Regions from separate parts of the Actinomadura sp. NPDC047616 genome, predicted to be linked through region 1. Evidence: riboswitches for the same ligand, from Rfam matches in the RefSeq annotation. Region 1 holds a riboswitch; the other holds the start of a gene.
What was found. Region 1 has a riboswitch for glycine ahead of gcvT (glycine cleavage system aminomethyltransferase GcvT). Riboswitches for the same ligand answer to the same signal wherever they lie in the genome.
Positions count from the first base shown of each region.

Region 2: another riboswitch for glycine. It lies ahead of gcvP (aminomethyl-transferring glycine dehydrogenase); the one in region 1 lies ahead of gcvT (glycine cleavage system aminomethyltransferase GcvT).

Region 1 is NZ_JBEYTB010000006.1:290,872-298,433, forward strand. It holds gene ABZ801_RS17155 (L-serine ammonia-lyase) at 1-1,357, opposite strand, end outside; gene glyA (serine hydroxymethyltransferase) at 1,405-2,661, opposite strand; gene gcvH (glycine cleavage system protein GcvH) at 2,665-3,054, opposite strand; gene gcvT (glycine cleavage system aminomethyltransferase GcvT) at 3,075-4,154, opposite strand; glycine riboswitch at 4,328-4,424, opposite strand; gene ABZ801_RS17175 (gamma-glutamyl-gamma-aminobutyrate hydrolase family protein) at 4,422-5,186, opposite strand; gene ABZ801_RS17180 (3-oxoacyl-ACP reductase) at 5,183-5,947, opposite strand; gene ABZ801_RS17185 (aldehyde dehydrogenase family protein) at 5,960-7,324, opposite strand; gene ABZ801_RS17190 (glutamine synthetase family protein) at 7,333-7,562, opposite strand, start outside.
Region 2 is NZ_JBEYTB010000016.1:39,392-46,953, forward strand. It holds gene ABZ801_RS31590 (tetratricopeptide repeat protein) at 1-552, opposite strand, end outside; gene gcvP (aminomethyl-transferring glycine dehydrogenase) at 679-3,558, opposite strand; glycine riboswitch at 3,737-3,833, opposite strand; gene ABZ801_RS31600 (flippase-like domain-containing protein) at 4,106-6,598, shown strand; gene ABZ801_RS31605 (MerR family transcriptional regulator) at 6,652-7,251, opposite strand.

The sequences.
Region 1 (7,562 bases):
TGACGGCCAGGCCGCCGCGCGAGGTCTCCTTGTACTTGTCGAGCATGTCGCGGCCGGTGTCGCGCATCGTCTTGATGGCCTTGTCGAGGGAGACGAAGTGGCGGCCGTCGCCGCGCAGGGAGATGCGTGCGGCGCTGATGGCCTTGGTGGCGCCGACGGCGTTGCGCTCGATGCAGGGGATCTGCACCAGGCCGCCGATGGGGTCGCAGGTCAGGCCCAGGTTGTGCTCGATGCCGATCTCGGCGGCGTTCTCCACCTGCTCGGGGGTGCCGCCGAGCACCTCGGCGAGGCCCGCGGCGGCCATCGAGCAGGCCGAGCCGACCTCGCCCTGGCAGCCGACCTCGGCGCCGGAGATGGACGCGTTCTGCTTGAACAGCACGCCGATCGCGCCGGAGGTGAGCAGGAAGCGGACCACGCCGGTGTCGTCGGCGCCGGGCACGAAGCGGTCGTAGTAGTGCAGGACGGCGGGGATGATGCCCGCGGCGCCGTTGGTGGGGGCGGTGACGATGCGTCCCCCGGCGGCGTTCTCCTCGTTCACGGCCAGCGCGAAGAGGGTCACCCAGTCCATCGCGTGCAGGGGGTCGGCGGGGCTCTCGGCCAGGAGCTGGCGGTGCAGGTGGGGGGCGCGGCGCCGCACCTTCAGGCCGCCGGGCAGCAGCCCCTCGCGGGTGCAGCCGCGTTCGACGCACGCGCGCATCACCCGCCACAGGTCCAGCAGCCCGGAGCGGATCTCGTCCTCGGTGCGGCCGAACGCCTTCTCGTTCTCCAGCATCAGCGCGGGGATCGACAGGCCCGTGTCGCGGCAGAGCGCCAGCAGTTCGGCGGCGGACGCGAACGGGTAGGGCAGGACGGTGTCGTCGGGCTTGATGCGGTCGGCGCCGGCGGCCTCCTCGTCGACGACGAAGCCGCCGCCCACCGAGTAGTAGACGCGGGCGCGCAGCTCGCCGCCGGAGTCGTCGAACGCGGTGAAGAGCATCCCGTTGGGGTGGCCGGGCAGCGTCTGCTTGCGTTCGAAGACCAGGTGCTCGCCGACGACGAACGGGACGTCGTGGGAGCCGAACAACCGCAGCGCCTTGTTCGCCCGGATGGCGGCCAGGCGTTCGTCCACGGTGTCGACGTCGACGAGCTCGGGTTTGTCGCCTTCCAGGCCGAGGATCACGGCCTTGTCACTGCCGTGGCCCTTGCCGGTCAGGCCGAGCGACCCGTACAGGACCGCCCGGACGGACGCGGTCTTCTCCAGCAGGCCGTCACGGGCCAGGCCGCGGGCGAAGCGGTGTGCGGCTGCCATCGGCCCGCCCGTGTGCGAGCTGGACGGTCCGATTCCGATCTTGAAAAGGTCGAAGACACTGATGGCCATCGCACGCTCCCTCCGTGACCGGGGGGTCGCCCCGGTCACGGGAGGCACTAGAGGGTCGGATACAGGGGGTGCTTGTCGGCGAGCGCCCGCACGCGGGCCGCCAGGGCCGCCTGGTCGCAGGACGGCTGCAGGGCCTCGGCGATCACGTCGGCGACCTCGGCGAAGTCCTCGGCGGTGAAGCCGCGGGTGGCCAGGGCGGGGGTGCCGATCCGCAGGCCCGAGGTGACCATCGGCGGACGCGGGTCGTTGGGCACGGCGTTGCGGTTGACGGTGATGCCGATGTCGTGCAGCCGGTCCTCGGCGTCCCGGCCGGTCAGCTCGGAGTCGACCAGGTCGACCAGGACCAGGTGGACGTCGGTGCCGCCGGTCAGCACCTTCACCCCGGCCTTGGCCGCGTCCTCGGCCAGCAGCCGCTCGGCCAGGATGCGGGCGCCCTCCAGGGTGCGGGCCTGCCGGTCGCGGAACTCCGCCGACGCGGCGATCTTCAGCGCGACCGCCTTGGCGGCGATCACGTGCTCCAGCGGGCCGCCCTGCATGCCCGGGAACACCGCCGAGTTGATCTTCTTGCCGTACTCCTCGCGGGCGAGGATCAGCCCGCCGCGCGGACCCCCGAGGGTCTTGTGCGTGGTGGTGGTGACGATGTCGGCGTACGGGACGGGTGAGGGGTGCAGCCCGGCCGCGACCAGGCCCGCGAAGTGCGCCATGTCCACCATGAGCAGGGCCCCGACGGAGTCGGCGATCTCGCGGAACGCGGCGAAGTCGAGCTGGCGCGGGTACGCCGACCAGCCCGCCACGATCATCTTGGGGCGGTGCTCGGCGGCCAGCCGGGCGACCTCCTCCATGTCGACGCGGCCGTCCTCGGGCCGCACGTGGTAGGCGACCACGTTGAGCATCTTGCCGGAGTAGTTCAGGCGCATGCCGTGGGTCAGGTGCCCGCCGTGCGCCAGGTCCAGGCCGAGGATGGTGTCGCCGGGCTGGAGCATGGCGAAGTAGACCGCCGTGTTGGCCTGCGCGCCCGAGTGCGGCTGGACGTTGGCGTGCTCGGCGCCGAACAGCTCCTTGGCCCGGTCGATCGCCAGCTGCTCGGTGACGTCGACGTGCTCGCAGCCGCCGTAGTAGCGCCGCCCCGGGTAGCCCTCGGCGTACTTGTTGGTCAGCACCGAGCCCTGCGCCTCCAGCACGGCGACGGGCGCGAAGTTCTCCGAGGCGATCATTTCCAGCGTGCCCTGCTGGCGGCGCAGCTCGGCGGCGACGGCCTCGGCCACCTGCGGGTCGACGGCCGCCAGGGACTCGTTGAGGGACACGGGTCAGCCCTCCTCGATCAGCTTGCCGTAGGCGGTGGCGTCCAGCAGGTCGCCCGGCTCCTCGCTGAGCCGCACCTTGAAGATCCAGCCCTCGCCGTACGGGTCGTCGTTGATGACCTTCGGCTCGTCGACCACCGTGGCGTTGATCGCGGTGATCTCGCCGCTGACCGGCGAGTAGATGTCGCTGACCGACTTGGTCGACTCCACCTCCCCGCAGGGCTCCCCGGCCTCGACGGTGTCGCCCTCGCCGGCCTGCAGCTCGATGAAGACGATCTCGCCCAGGGCGTCGGCGGCGTGCTGGGTGATGCCGACGGTGACGATGCCGTCCTCGTTGTCGAGGCCGGACACCCACTCGTGCTCCTCGCTGTAGCGGAGCTGTTCCGGAACGCTCACGTTCGTTTCTCCCAGGTGTTTCAGGATCGCTTGTAGAACGGCAGGGGGACGACGTCGACCGGCTCGTGCCGGCCGCGGACGTCCACGGCGAGCCCGCTCTCCGCGACGCCGCTGTCGACGTACGCCATGGCGATCGGCCTGCCCAGTGTGGGCGACGGAGCGCCGCTGGTCACGACGCCGCACGGCGTGCCGTCGGAGCCGACGACCGGGTACCCCTTGCGGGGGGCCCGGCGGCCGCGCGCGACCAGCCCCACGAGCCTACGGCCTGGCGGGGTCTGGGCCTGCGCCGCCAGGGCGGACCTGCCGACGAAGTCGGCCTTCTTGTCGAGCTTGACCACGCGGCCGAGCCCGGCCTCGTAGGGGGTGGTCTCGGAGGTCAGCTCGTTGCCGTACAGCGGCATGCCCGCCTCCAGGCGGAGGGTGTCGCGCGCCGACAGCCCGGCGGGCACCACGCCCTCGGCGGCGGCGAGCGCCCGCCACAGCGCCACGGCGTCGCCGGACGAGACGAACAGCTCGAAGCCGTCCTCGCCGGTGTAGCCCGTGCGGGCGATGAGCGCGTCCACCCCGGCGACCTCCCCCGCCATGACGGCGTAGTAACGCAGGTCGGCCAGCGGGGCCTCGGTGTATCCGGAAAGGATGTCCTGGGAGCGGGGGCCCTGCAGCGCGACCAGGCCGTAGGAGGCGGAGCGGTCGTCGACGGCGGCCTCGAAACCGGCGGCCCGCCCGGTCAGCTCCTCGCGGACGGTGTCGACGTTGGCGGCGTTGGCGACCACCATGAACGTCTCGGCCGCGAGCCGGTAGACGATCAGGTCGTCCAGCACGCCCCCGTCGTGCGCGCAGATCATCGTGTAGCGGGCCCTGCCGACCGCCATGGGGGACAGGTTCCCCACCAGCGCGTGGTCGAGCGCGGCGCCCGCCCCCGGCCCGGACACGAAGATCTCTCCCATGTGGGACAGGTCGAACAGCCCGGCCCCGGTGCGGACGGCGCGGTGCTCGGCGGTCTCGCTCTGGTAGCGCAGCGGCATCTGGTAGCCCGCGAAGTCGACGAGCGTGGCGCCGAGGTCGGCATGGACCTCGTAGAGCGGCGTCTTCCTGGACATGGGTGGGCTCCTTCATCGCGGGGGCGCGCGTCGGGACGCGCATCATCATCGTCCCATCGGCGCACCGGCGTCGTCGGTGCCTCCCCCTCTGTCATCGGCGCCTGAGAGCTTCACCCCTCGCGCGGGGTTTTCACCTTCGGCGGGGGACCGTGTCCCCGCTTTCCAGAGGGCGCCTGGCCTGCGCGGTCCTGGGGCCTGAGAGGTTCCGGGGAGGATTTGCTCCTTCGGCGGCCCCCGCCGGCTGCGAGGGCGCTCTCCCGCACGGGATCAGCGGCGCAGGGTCAGCGTATCAGCGGCCTCCCCTCCCGCGTAGATCCGCGCCGCGGCGACGAAGGACAGGAACAGCGCCGGGTCGTCGCCCACCTCGGGATGCCACTGCACGCCCAGCGCGAACGCGCGTCCGGGCAGCTCGGCGGCCTCGACGACGCCGTCGTCCGCCCAGGCCACGGCGCGCAGGCCGGTGCCGAGACGGTCGATCGACTGGTGGTGGTAGTGCGCCACCGTCGGCGTCGTGTCGCCGCCGAGGGCCTCGGCCGTCCGCGACCCCGGCTCCACGCGGACGGGGAAGTGCCCGTAGACGCCGGGGGCGGGGGAGTGGTCGGTGCGGCCGCCGACGACGTCCGGCAGGTGCTGGACGAGCGTGCCGCCCAGCGCCACGTTCAGCACCTGCAGGCCCCGGCAGATGCCGAGGAACGGCAGGTCGCGGTCCAGCGCGGCGTGCACGAGCGCCAGCTCGGAGCCGTCGCGGAAGTCCCGGACGCCGGAGACCTCGGGGTGCGGCTCGGCGCCGTACAGCGCCGGGTCGATGTCGCCGCCGCCCGCGACGACCAGCCCGTCCAGCCGGTCCACCAGGGACGCCGGCGCCCCGACGGGCGGCAGCAGCACCGGCTGCCCGCCCGCCTCGGCCACCTGCCGGACGTAGGCGTAGGGCACCAGCGCCGACCGCATGTTCCACACGCCGAAGCTCGCGTCCTCGACGTATCCGGTGATGCCGATGACGGGGCGGTTCGTCTCGTTCGCGGTGCCGGTCATAGCGGGGTGACGTAGGCGCCGGAGATCCCGCCGTCCACCAGGAACTGGGACGCGGTGATGAACGAGGCGTCGTCGGAGGCCAGGAACGCCACCGCGGCGGCGATCTCGTCGGCCTCGGCGAACCGGCCCATCGGGATGTGCACCAGGCGCCGCGCCGCCTCCTCCGGGTTGGCCGCGTACAGCTCGCGCAGCAGCGGCGTGTCCACCGGCCCGGGGCACAGCGCGTTCACCCGGATCCCCTCGCGGGCGAACTGCACGCCCAGCTCGCGGGTCATGGCCAGCACGCCGCCCTTGGACGCGGTGTAGGAGATCTGCGAGGTGGCCGCGCCCATCACCGCCACGAACGACGCGGTGTTGACGATGGAGCCCCTGCCCTGCTCGCGCATGTACGGCAGCACGTGCTTGCAGCACAGGTACACGCTGGTCAGGTTGACCTCCTGCACGCGCCGCCAGGCGTCCAGCCCGGTGTCCAGGATGGACGCGTCGTCGGGCGGGGAGATTCCGGCGTTGTTGAACGCGACGTCGACGCGGCCGTAGGCCTCCTTGGCGGCCCGGAACAGGGCCTCCACCTCGTCCTCCCGCGCCACGTCCGTGCGGACGAACAGCCCGCCGACCTCCTCGGCGGCGGCCTTGCCCGCGGTCTCGTCGACGTCCGCGACGACGACCTTCGCGCCCTCGCGCGCGAACCGGCGCGCGGTGGCCAGCCCGATGCCGCCGCCGCCTCCGGTGACGACGGCGACCCGGTCCTGCAAGCGCTGCATCCTGAGCCACTCCTACTCGGTAGCGATGAAGACGTTCTTGACCTCGGTGAACGCGTCGAGGGCGTCCGGCCCGAGCTCGCGGCCCAGCCCGGACTGCTTGAACCCGCCGAACGGCGTCCAGAAGCGCACCGCCGAGTTGGAGTTGACCGACAGGTTCCCCGAGTCGACGGCGCGGGAGACGCGCACGGCGCGGCCCACGTCGCGGGTCCAGATCGAGCCGGACAGGCCGTACTCGGTGTCGTTGGCCAGCCGGACGGCCTCGTCCTCGTCGTCGAACGGCGCGACGACCACGACCGGGCCGAACACCTCCTCGGTCCAGGCGGGCAGGCGCGCCGGGTCGCCGGGGGCCAGCAGCACGGTCGGCGCGAACCAGAACCCCGGGCCGTCCGGGGCCGAGCCGCGGAACGCCACGTGCGCGTCGTCCGGGACGAACGAGGCGACCTTGGCGCGGTGCGCGGCGCTGATCAGCGGCCCGACCTCGGTGTCGTCCTTGCGGGGGTCGCCCACGACGACGTCGCGGACGGCCGGTTCCAGCAGCTCCATGAACCAGTCGAAGACGGGGCGCTGGACCAGGATCCGGGAGCGGGCGCAGCAGTCCTGCCCGGCGTTCTCGAACACCGCGAGCGGGGCCGCGGCGGCGGCCCGCTCCACGTCGGCGTCGGCGAAGACGATGTTGGCGCTCTTGCCGCCCAGCTCCAGCGTGACCCGCTTGACCCGGGGCCCGGACGCGGCCAGGATCTCCCGGCCCACCCGCGTCGACCCGGTGAAGACGATCTTGCGGACGTCCGGGTGGTTCACCAGCCGCCGGCCCGCCACCGGGCCCTCCCCGGGCAGCACCTGCAGCACGCCCTCGGGCAGGCCCGCCGCCAGCGCCAGCTCGCCGACGCGGCGGGCGGTCAGCGGGGTCAGCTCCGACGGCTTGACGATCACGGTGTTGCCCGCGGCCAGCGCCGGGGCCACGCCCCAGCCCATGATCGGCATCGGGTAGTTCCACGGGACGATCACGCCGACCACGCCCAGCGGCTCGTGGAACGTCACGTCCAGGCCGCCCGGCACGGGGATCTGCCGCCCGGTGAGGCGTTCGGGCGCGGCGGCGTAGTAGTACAGCGTGTCGCGCAGGTTGGCGACCTCCCAGCGGGCCTGGCCGAGCGGGTGCCCGCAGTTGGTCACCTCCAGGTCGACCAGCTCGTCGGCGTGGTCGTCGACCTGCGCGGCGAACGCCCGCAGCAGCCGGGCGCGGTCGCCGGGCGCCACGGCGCGCCAGGCGGGGAACGCGGCCTTGGCGCGTTCCACCGCCGCGTCGACCTCCTCGGTGGAGGCCATCGGCACGGCCGCGACGATCTCCTCGGTCGCCGGGTTGATCACATCGAAGTCCATCGGTCCCCTCACAGGCGCTCGAAGCCGCGGAACAGTTCCCAGTCGGTCACGGCACGGTCGTAGGCGTCCAGCTCCACCCGGGCGGCGTTGGCGTAGTGCTCGACGACCTCGTCCCCGAACACCTTGCGGGCGAGCGCGCTGGAGCGCCAGTCCGCGGCCGCCTCGCGCAGCGTCCCCACCACCCGCGGCGCGTCGGAGGCGTAGGCGTTGCCGCGGTAGGCCTCCTCCAGCGGCAGCC
Region 2 (7,562 bases), on a different contig from region 1:
CAGGCCCGCGGTCAGGACGCGCTGGGCGCGGGCGGGCTCGCCGCGTTCCAGCAGCCGCTGCGCCAGGTCGTGGGCGGCCAGCGGGCCGTACTCGGCGTCGCCGGTGGCGATGGCCCGCTCCCAGCGTTCGCGGGCGGTGTCGAAGTCGCCCGCGTCGTCGGCCAGCCGCGCCAGCGCCACGTGCGCCGGGGGCAGGTAGGCGGGGTTGCCGAAGTCGACGACGACCTGCCAGGCGGGCCCGGCCAGCTCGTACTCCCCGGCGCGTTCGTGGGTGAGCGCCAGGTGGTAGGCGGCGCGCGGCCCGTACTCGGGGTCGCCGGTGGCGATGGCGGCACGGTCGGCCTCGCGGGCGCCGGCCACGTCTCCGGCGTCGTCGAGCACGACGGCCAGGCCGAGCGCGGCACGGGCGCGGACGGGGGTGTCGCCGAGCGCCAGGACCTGCTCGAACAGGTCGGCGGCGCGGTCGAGCTCGCCGTCCTCGGCGAGCCGCCGGGCCTCCTCGCACAGGTGCTCCGGGGTGTCACCGGGGGGCGGGGCCGAGGTGTCGCTCATAGGGTGCTCAGCCTATCGAGCCGCCGCCCGCCGGAGCCGGGACGACACGAAAACCGAAGGGCTTGATCATCGGTGTCCGTGCCGTCCCGCGGCGCGTGCCCCGCGCGTTTCTCGGGGCGGTGCGGGTCAGTCCTCGAACGCCTCCGGCGGCGGGCAGGAGCACACCAGGTTGCGGTCGCCGTACGCCTGGTCGATGCGGCGCACCGGCGGCCAGTACTTGCCCTCGCGCAGCGACGGCACCGGGTAGGCGGCCTCCTCACGCGAGTAGGAGTGCTTCCAGTCCTCGGTGATCAGGCAGGCGGCGGTGTGCGGGGCGTTCTTGAGCGGGTTGTCGTCGCGGTCGTAGGCGCCGTCGGCGACCCGCTGGATCTCCCGGCGGATCTCGATCATCGCGTCGCAGAACCGGTCCAGCTCGGCCAGGTCCTCGCTCTCGGTGGGCTCGATCATCAGCGTGCCGGCCACCGGGAACGCCAGGGTCGGGGCGTGGAACCCGTAGTCGATCAGGCGCTTGGCCACGTCCTCGGCGGTGATCCCGGTCTCCTTGGTGATCTTGCGGAGGTCGGCGATGCACTCGTGCGCGACCAGCCCGTTGCGGCCGGTGTACAGGATCGGGTAGTGCGGGGCCAGCCGCCTGGCCAGGTAGTTGGCGGCGATGATGGCGCCCTCGGTGGCGGCGCGCAGCCCGTCGGGGCCCATCATCGCGATGTAGGCCCAGGAGATCGGCAGGATGCCCGCCGAGCCCCACGGCGCCGCCGAGATCGGCCCCACGCCGGTGCCGGCGGGGCCCGCCTCGGGACGCAGCGGGTGGTTGGGCAGGAACGGCACCAGGTGCTCGCGCACGCCGACCGGGCCGACGCCCGGCCCTCCGCCGCCGTGCGGGATGCAGAACGTCTTGTGCAGGTTCAGGTGCGACACGTCGGAGCCGAACTCGCCGGGACGGGCCAGCCCGACCAGCGCGTTGAGGTTGGCGCCGTCGACGTACACCTGGCCGCCCGCCTCGTGCACGGCCGCGCAGACGTCGGTGATGGTCTCCTCGAACACCCCGTGGGTGGACGGGTAGGTCACCATGATCGCGGCCAGCTCGGCGCGGTGCTTGGCGATCTTGGCGTGCAGGTCGTCGAGGTCGATGTTGCCGTGGTCGTCGCACTTGACGACGACCACCCGCATCCCGGCCATGACGGCGCTGGCGGCGTTGGTGCCGTGGGCCGACGACGGGATCAGGCACACGGTGCGGTGCTCCTCGCCGCGGGAGGCGTGGTAGCCGCGGATGGCCAGCAGCCCGGCCAGCTCGCCCTGGGACCCGGCGTTGGGCTGCACCGACACCTTGGCGTACCCGGTGATCTCGGCGAGCCGGTCCTCCAGCTCGGCGATCAGCTCCAGGTAGCCGGCGGCCTGGTCGACCGGCGCGAACGGGTGGATGTTCGCGAACTCCGGCCAGGTGATCGGCTCCATCTCGGTGGTCGCGTTCAGCTTCATCGTGCAGGAGCCGAGCGGGATCATCGACCGGTCCAGCGCGATGTCCTTGTCCTGCAGGCGGCGCAGGTAGCGCAGCATCGCCGTCTCGGAGCGGTGCGCGTGGAACACCGGGTGGGTCAGGTACGGGCTCTCGCGGCGCAGCTCGCCGGGGAACGCCTCGGCCGGGTCCTCCTCGTGCACCGGGTTCACGCCGAAGGCGTCCAGGACGGCGGCGACGTGCTCGGGCAGCGTGGTCTCGTCGCAGGCGATCCCGACGTGGTCGGCGTCGGCGCGGCGCAGGTTGATCCCCCGGTCGCGGGCGGCGGCCACGACCTGGTCGGCGCGGCCGGGGACACGGGCCAGCACGGTGTCGAAGAACGCCTCGTGCACCACCTCGACGCCGCCGCGCCGCAGCCCGGCGGCGAGCTCGGCGGCGCGGCGGTGCACGCGCTGGGCGATCGCCGCCAGCCCCTCGGGCCCGTGGTACACCGCGTACATGCTGGCCATCACGGCCAGCAGCACCTGGGCGGTGCAGATGTTGCTGGTGGCCTTCTCGCGGCGGATGTGCTGCTCGCGGGTCTGCAGCGCCAGCCGGTAGGCGGTGGCGCCGTCGGCGTCCACCGACACCCCCACAAGGCGGCCGGGCAGCTGCCGCTGGAGCCCCTCGCGCACGGCCAGGTATCCGGCGTGCGGGCCGCCGAACCCGTACGGCACGCCGAACCGCTGCGCCGAGCCGACCGCGATGTCGGCGCCGGACTCGCCGGGCGGCCGCAGCAGCGTCAAGGCGAGCAGGTCCGCGGCCACCACGACCTGGGCGCCGCGCTCGTGGGCCTGCTCGGTGATCGGCGCCAGGTCCCGCACGGCGCCCGACGCGCCCGGGTACTGCAGCAGGACGCCGAAGAAGTCGCCGTCGGGCAGCCCGCCGGACAGGTCGGCGGTGACCACCTCGATGCCCAGCGGGATCGCGCGGGTGCGGATCACCTCGATGGTCTGCGGCAGCGCGTCGGCGTCCACCAGGAAGGTGCCGGGCTCCTTGCGCTTGGACGCGCGGTGCGCCAGGGCCATGGCCTCGGCGGCGGCGGTGCCCTCGTCCAGCATGGAGGCGTTCGCGACCGGCAGCCCCGTCAGGTCGGCGACCACCGTCTGGAAGTTCAGCAGCGCCTCCAGCCGGCCTTGGGAGATCTCCGGCTGGTAGGGCGTGTAGGCGGTGTACCAGCCGGGGTTCTCCAGCACGTTCCGCATGATCACGCCGGGGGTGACCGTGCCGTGGTAGCCCAGGCCGATCATGGAGGTGAGCACGGTGTTGCGGCTCGCCAGCTCGCGCAGCCGGGCCAGCGCCGCGGTCTCGCTGAGGGCGGGCGGCAGGTCCAGCGGGCGGGCGGTGCGGATCGCGGCGGGCACCGCGTCGTCGACCAGGGCCTCGGCCCCGGAGTAGCCGATGGCCGCCAGCATCCGGGCGTGCTCGTCGGGGGACGGCCCGATGTGCCGGTCGGCGAACCGGGTCGGGGGATGCTGCGGCGACGCCACCGGGGCGAAGAACTGGGCGGTCATTGGGGATCCTCCTGGGCTGCTGCGGTCGCTCAGGGCGGCCGCCCGCCGCGCTGGCGCGGTCCGGCGACCTGTCTCCCCCTCTGTCTCGGCACCTGAGAGCTTCACCCGCGGAACGGGGTTTCCCCTTCGGTGAGACGCCCCCGCCCATCGGAAGGCGGCGCCTGCTTTCCAGAGGTGCCTCGCCCGAGCGGTCCTTTTGCCTGAGAGGTTCCGGGGAGGGTTTGCCCCTTCGGCGCCCCACGCTGGCGGCGTGGGGTCTCTCCCGCACAGGGTCGACGGCGTCCTATATGGGAACTCTATCCAACAGATCCGTGACGATCGTCCGCCGGGGGACGGCCGTGGCGACGCCGACGGCGCGGAATCCGCGCGCTCGCGGCGTCCCGCGCGGCCGCCCCGGCACGTCGCCAGTACGATAACCACAGCTCACGGACGGGATGATCGCCGCGGGCGCAGGGCGACAACTGTTCCCGGCCGGGGGCGGACGGGGGCGCGGCACGGTGCACGCGCCTCTCGACGCGACGCCGCCGGTTCTGGAACGCTCATCATGATGACAGGTCCGGACGGCGGTGCGGCGGTGACGCAGACCCAGGAGGAGACGGCGCCTCCCGGCGTGGCGGCGACGGTCGGCGTGCCGGTGGAGGAGCCGGCCCGGCCCGACCGGATCCGGCGGCCCTCGGACGCCATCCGGTTCGCCGCCTCGGTGGCCGGGCTGGTCGGGATCATGCTGCTGGTGTCGTTCGCCCAGCAGACCACCCACGGCCTGCAGACCGACATCGCCGAGGGCACCGCGCACGCCCCCCGCTTCCTGCTCACCCTGGCCACGCTGGTGTCCAGCTTCGGGGTGCTGGCGGTGCCGGTGGCCTTCGCGGTCGAGCGGCTGTTCCACAAGGACGGGGTGCGGGTCGCGATCGCGCTGCTCGCCGCGGTGATCGCGTTCGTGCTCACCATCCTGCTGGACGACCTGGTCGTCCCGGCCGCGCCCGGCGGGGTGCTGGACTCCCTGATCTGGGGCGGCACCGACACCGCGCCCGTGCACACCGACATCACGCCGGTCATCGCGTTCGTCACCGCCGTCGGCATGGCGGGCCGAAGCCGCTGGCAGGCCGTCACCTGGACGATGATCGGGCTGGCCGCGCTGACCGGCCTCACCGCCGCGACCGCGTCGGTGGCGGCGCTGGCCGCCACCTACTGCCTCGGCAGCGCCATCGGCCACGGCACCCTGTACGCGGTCGGCACCCCCAACCCGCGGCCGCCGGGCACGGCCGTGCTGGCCGCGCTGGAACGGCTGGGGCTGCGTCCCACCCGCGGGCGGCAGGTGCCCGGCGCCGCCGACGATCCGCGCCACTACACCGTGGCGACCGCGCACTCCCCCGGCGACGCTCCCGCCGACGCCACCGGGCGGCCCCTGCCGGGCGGCGACTGGCAGCTGCGGGTCACCGTCCTGGACCGCGACCAGCAGACCGCCGGGCTGCTGTACCGGGTGTGGCGGCTGGTGCGGCTGCGCGGCGGCTCCACCCGGCGGGCGCTGCGCTCGCTGCGCCGCTCGCTGGAGCAGGAGTCGCTCATGGCCTACGCCATGGAGTCGGCGGGGGTGCGCACGCCGCGGCTGGTGGCCACCTGCGAGGTCGGCACCGAGGCCGCGCTGCTGGCCTACGAGCACGTGCCCGGGCGGCCGCTGGACGCCGTGCGCGACGCCGAGATCACCGACGAGCTGCTCGAGGACGTGTGGCAGCAGCTGCGGCGGCTGCAGGCCGCCCGGCTGGCGCACCGCCGCCTGGAGGGCGACGCGATCCTCGTCGGCGACGACGGCCGCGTCCGCGTCGTCGACCCCCGCTCGGGCGAGATCGCCGCGGGCGACGTGGCGCTGCGGATCGACCTGGCGCAGCTGCTCACCACGGTGGCGTTGCGGGTCGGGCCGGAACGCGCCGTCCGCTCCGCGGCGCGCGTCCTCGGCGACGGGCCGCTGGCCGGGGCGGTGCCGCTGCTGCAGCGGGTGGCGCTGTCGCGGTCCACCCGCGCGGCCGTCCGGCAGGACAGGGAGCTGCTGCCCCGCATCCGCGAGCAGATCCTGCGGCTCAAGCCGGAGACCGAGGCCGCACCGGTGCGGCTGGAGCGGTTCCGGCCGCGCACCATCCTGTCGATCATCGCGCTGACCGTCGCCGCCTACATCGTGGTGCCGCAGCTGTCGAGCGTGAACCTGCCCACCCTGATCTCGCAGGCCGAGTGGTGGTGGGCGGCGGTCGGGCTGGCCGCCTCGGCGGTCACCTACCTGGCGGCGGCGCTGATGCTGATGGGCTTCGTGCCCGAGCGGCTGCCGCTGGGCCGCACCGTGCTGGTGCAGCTCGCCGCGTCGTTCGTCAAGCTGGTCGCGCCCGCCGCGGTCACCGGCGTGGCGCTCAACACCCGGTACCTGCAGCGTTCGGGCGTGCGGCCCGGGCCCGCGGTCGCCAGCGTCGGCGCGTCCCAGCTGATGGGCATGGTGGCGCACATCCTGCTGCTGATCGTGTTCGGGTTCATCACCGGGTCGACCCACAACGCCACCAAGGACCTGGCCCCGTCGCGGACCGTGGTGATCGTGCTGCTGGGGCTGGCGGTGCTGGCCGGGATCGCGCTGACCATCCCGAAGGTGCGGCGGTTCGTGGCGGCCCGGCTGCGCGGCATGTTCTCCGGGGTGGTGCCGCGGCTGGTGGACGTCCTGCAGTCACCCAGCAAGATCGTCCAGGGGGCCGGCGGCACGCTGCTGCTGACCGTGGGGTTCATCGTGTGCCTGGACGCCTGCATCCGCGCGTTCGGCGGGTCGCTGCCCTGGACGGCCGTGGCGGTGGTGTTCCTCACCGGCAACGCCCTGGGCTCGGCCGCCCCCACGCCCGGCGGCCTGGGCGCCGTCGAGGGCGCCCTGACGCTGGCGCTGACGATCTCGGGGCTCACCGCCGACACCGCCACCTCGGCGGTGCTGCTGTTCCGTCTGCTGACCTTCTGGCTGCCCGTCCTGCCGGGCTGGGCCGCCTTCACCTACCTGCAACGCAAAGAAGCGATCTAGCCCCACTCCCCGCCGGGGCCACGGCGGCGGCCTCGTCCGGGCCGCCGCGGGCGTCAGCCCGTCCGGCGGGCGCGGCGGCGGTGCGCCAGCTCGTCGTGGGGATGCTGGGCGGGACCGTCGGCGGTGGCTCTCTCGCCGGGCAGCTCGGCGAGGCTGCCCTCGACCTCCTGCCACACCCGGCCCAGCGCGATCCCGAACACGCCCTGCCCGCCCTGCAGCAGGTCGACCACCTCGTCGGCCGAGGTGCACTCGTAGACGCTGACCCCGTCGCTCATCAAAGTGATCTGCGCCAGGTCCTGGACGCCGCGGTCGCGCAGGTGCGCCACGGCGGTACGGATCTGCTGCAGCGACACCCCCGTGTCCAGCAGCCGCTTGACCACTTTGAGCACCAGGATGTCGCGGAAGCTGTACAGGCGCTGGCTGCCCGACCCGTGCGCGGCCCGCACGCTGGGCTCCACCAGGCCGGTGCGCGCCCAGTAGTCGAGCTGACGGTAGGTGATCCCCGCGGCCGCACACGCCGTCGGGCCGCGGTAGCCGACATCCTCAGGCGGCGCCGACACCTCGGTGTCGAACAGCAGTCCCTGCTCTCCGGCACGCTGGGACGCCATCTGCCTGTCGGGGGTCGCCTTGCCCTCGCCGCTGCTCACCGCCACGCGGACCTCCGGCTTCTATCAGCCCGCGGCGTTCCGTCAAGGGGGTTTGACGAATGACGCCACGAGTGTTCCACCAGCACGGTAGGTGCCGGTCAGAGTGTGGTCAACGTTCGTCGTCGGCGCGTCGCATGCCCGGATGAACCGCCTTCACGTGGGCAAACTGCACACCTTCGCACTCATTCTCTCCTACCCCGCCGCCTCCGGAGCCGAACGACCGGCCGCCCGCGCCGCAAGTTCACACAGATCAGAGCATGATCTTGCATCCGCGGCGCACCCGCTCCCGGGACGCCGACCCCCCGGCGCCCCGTCAT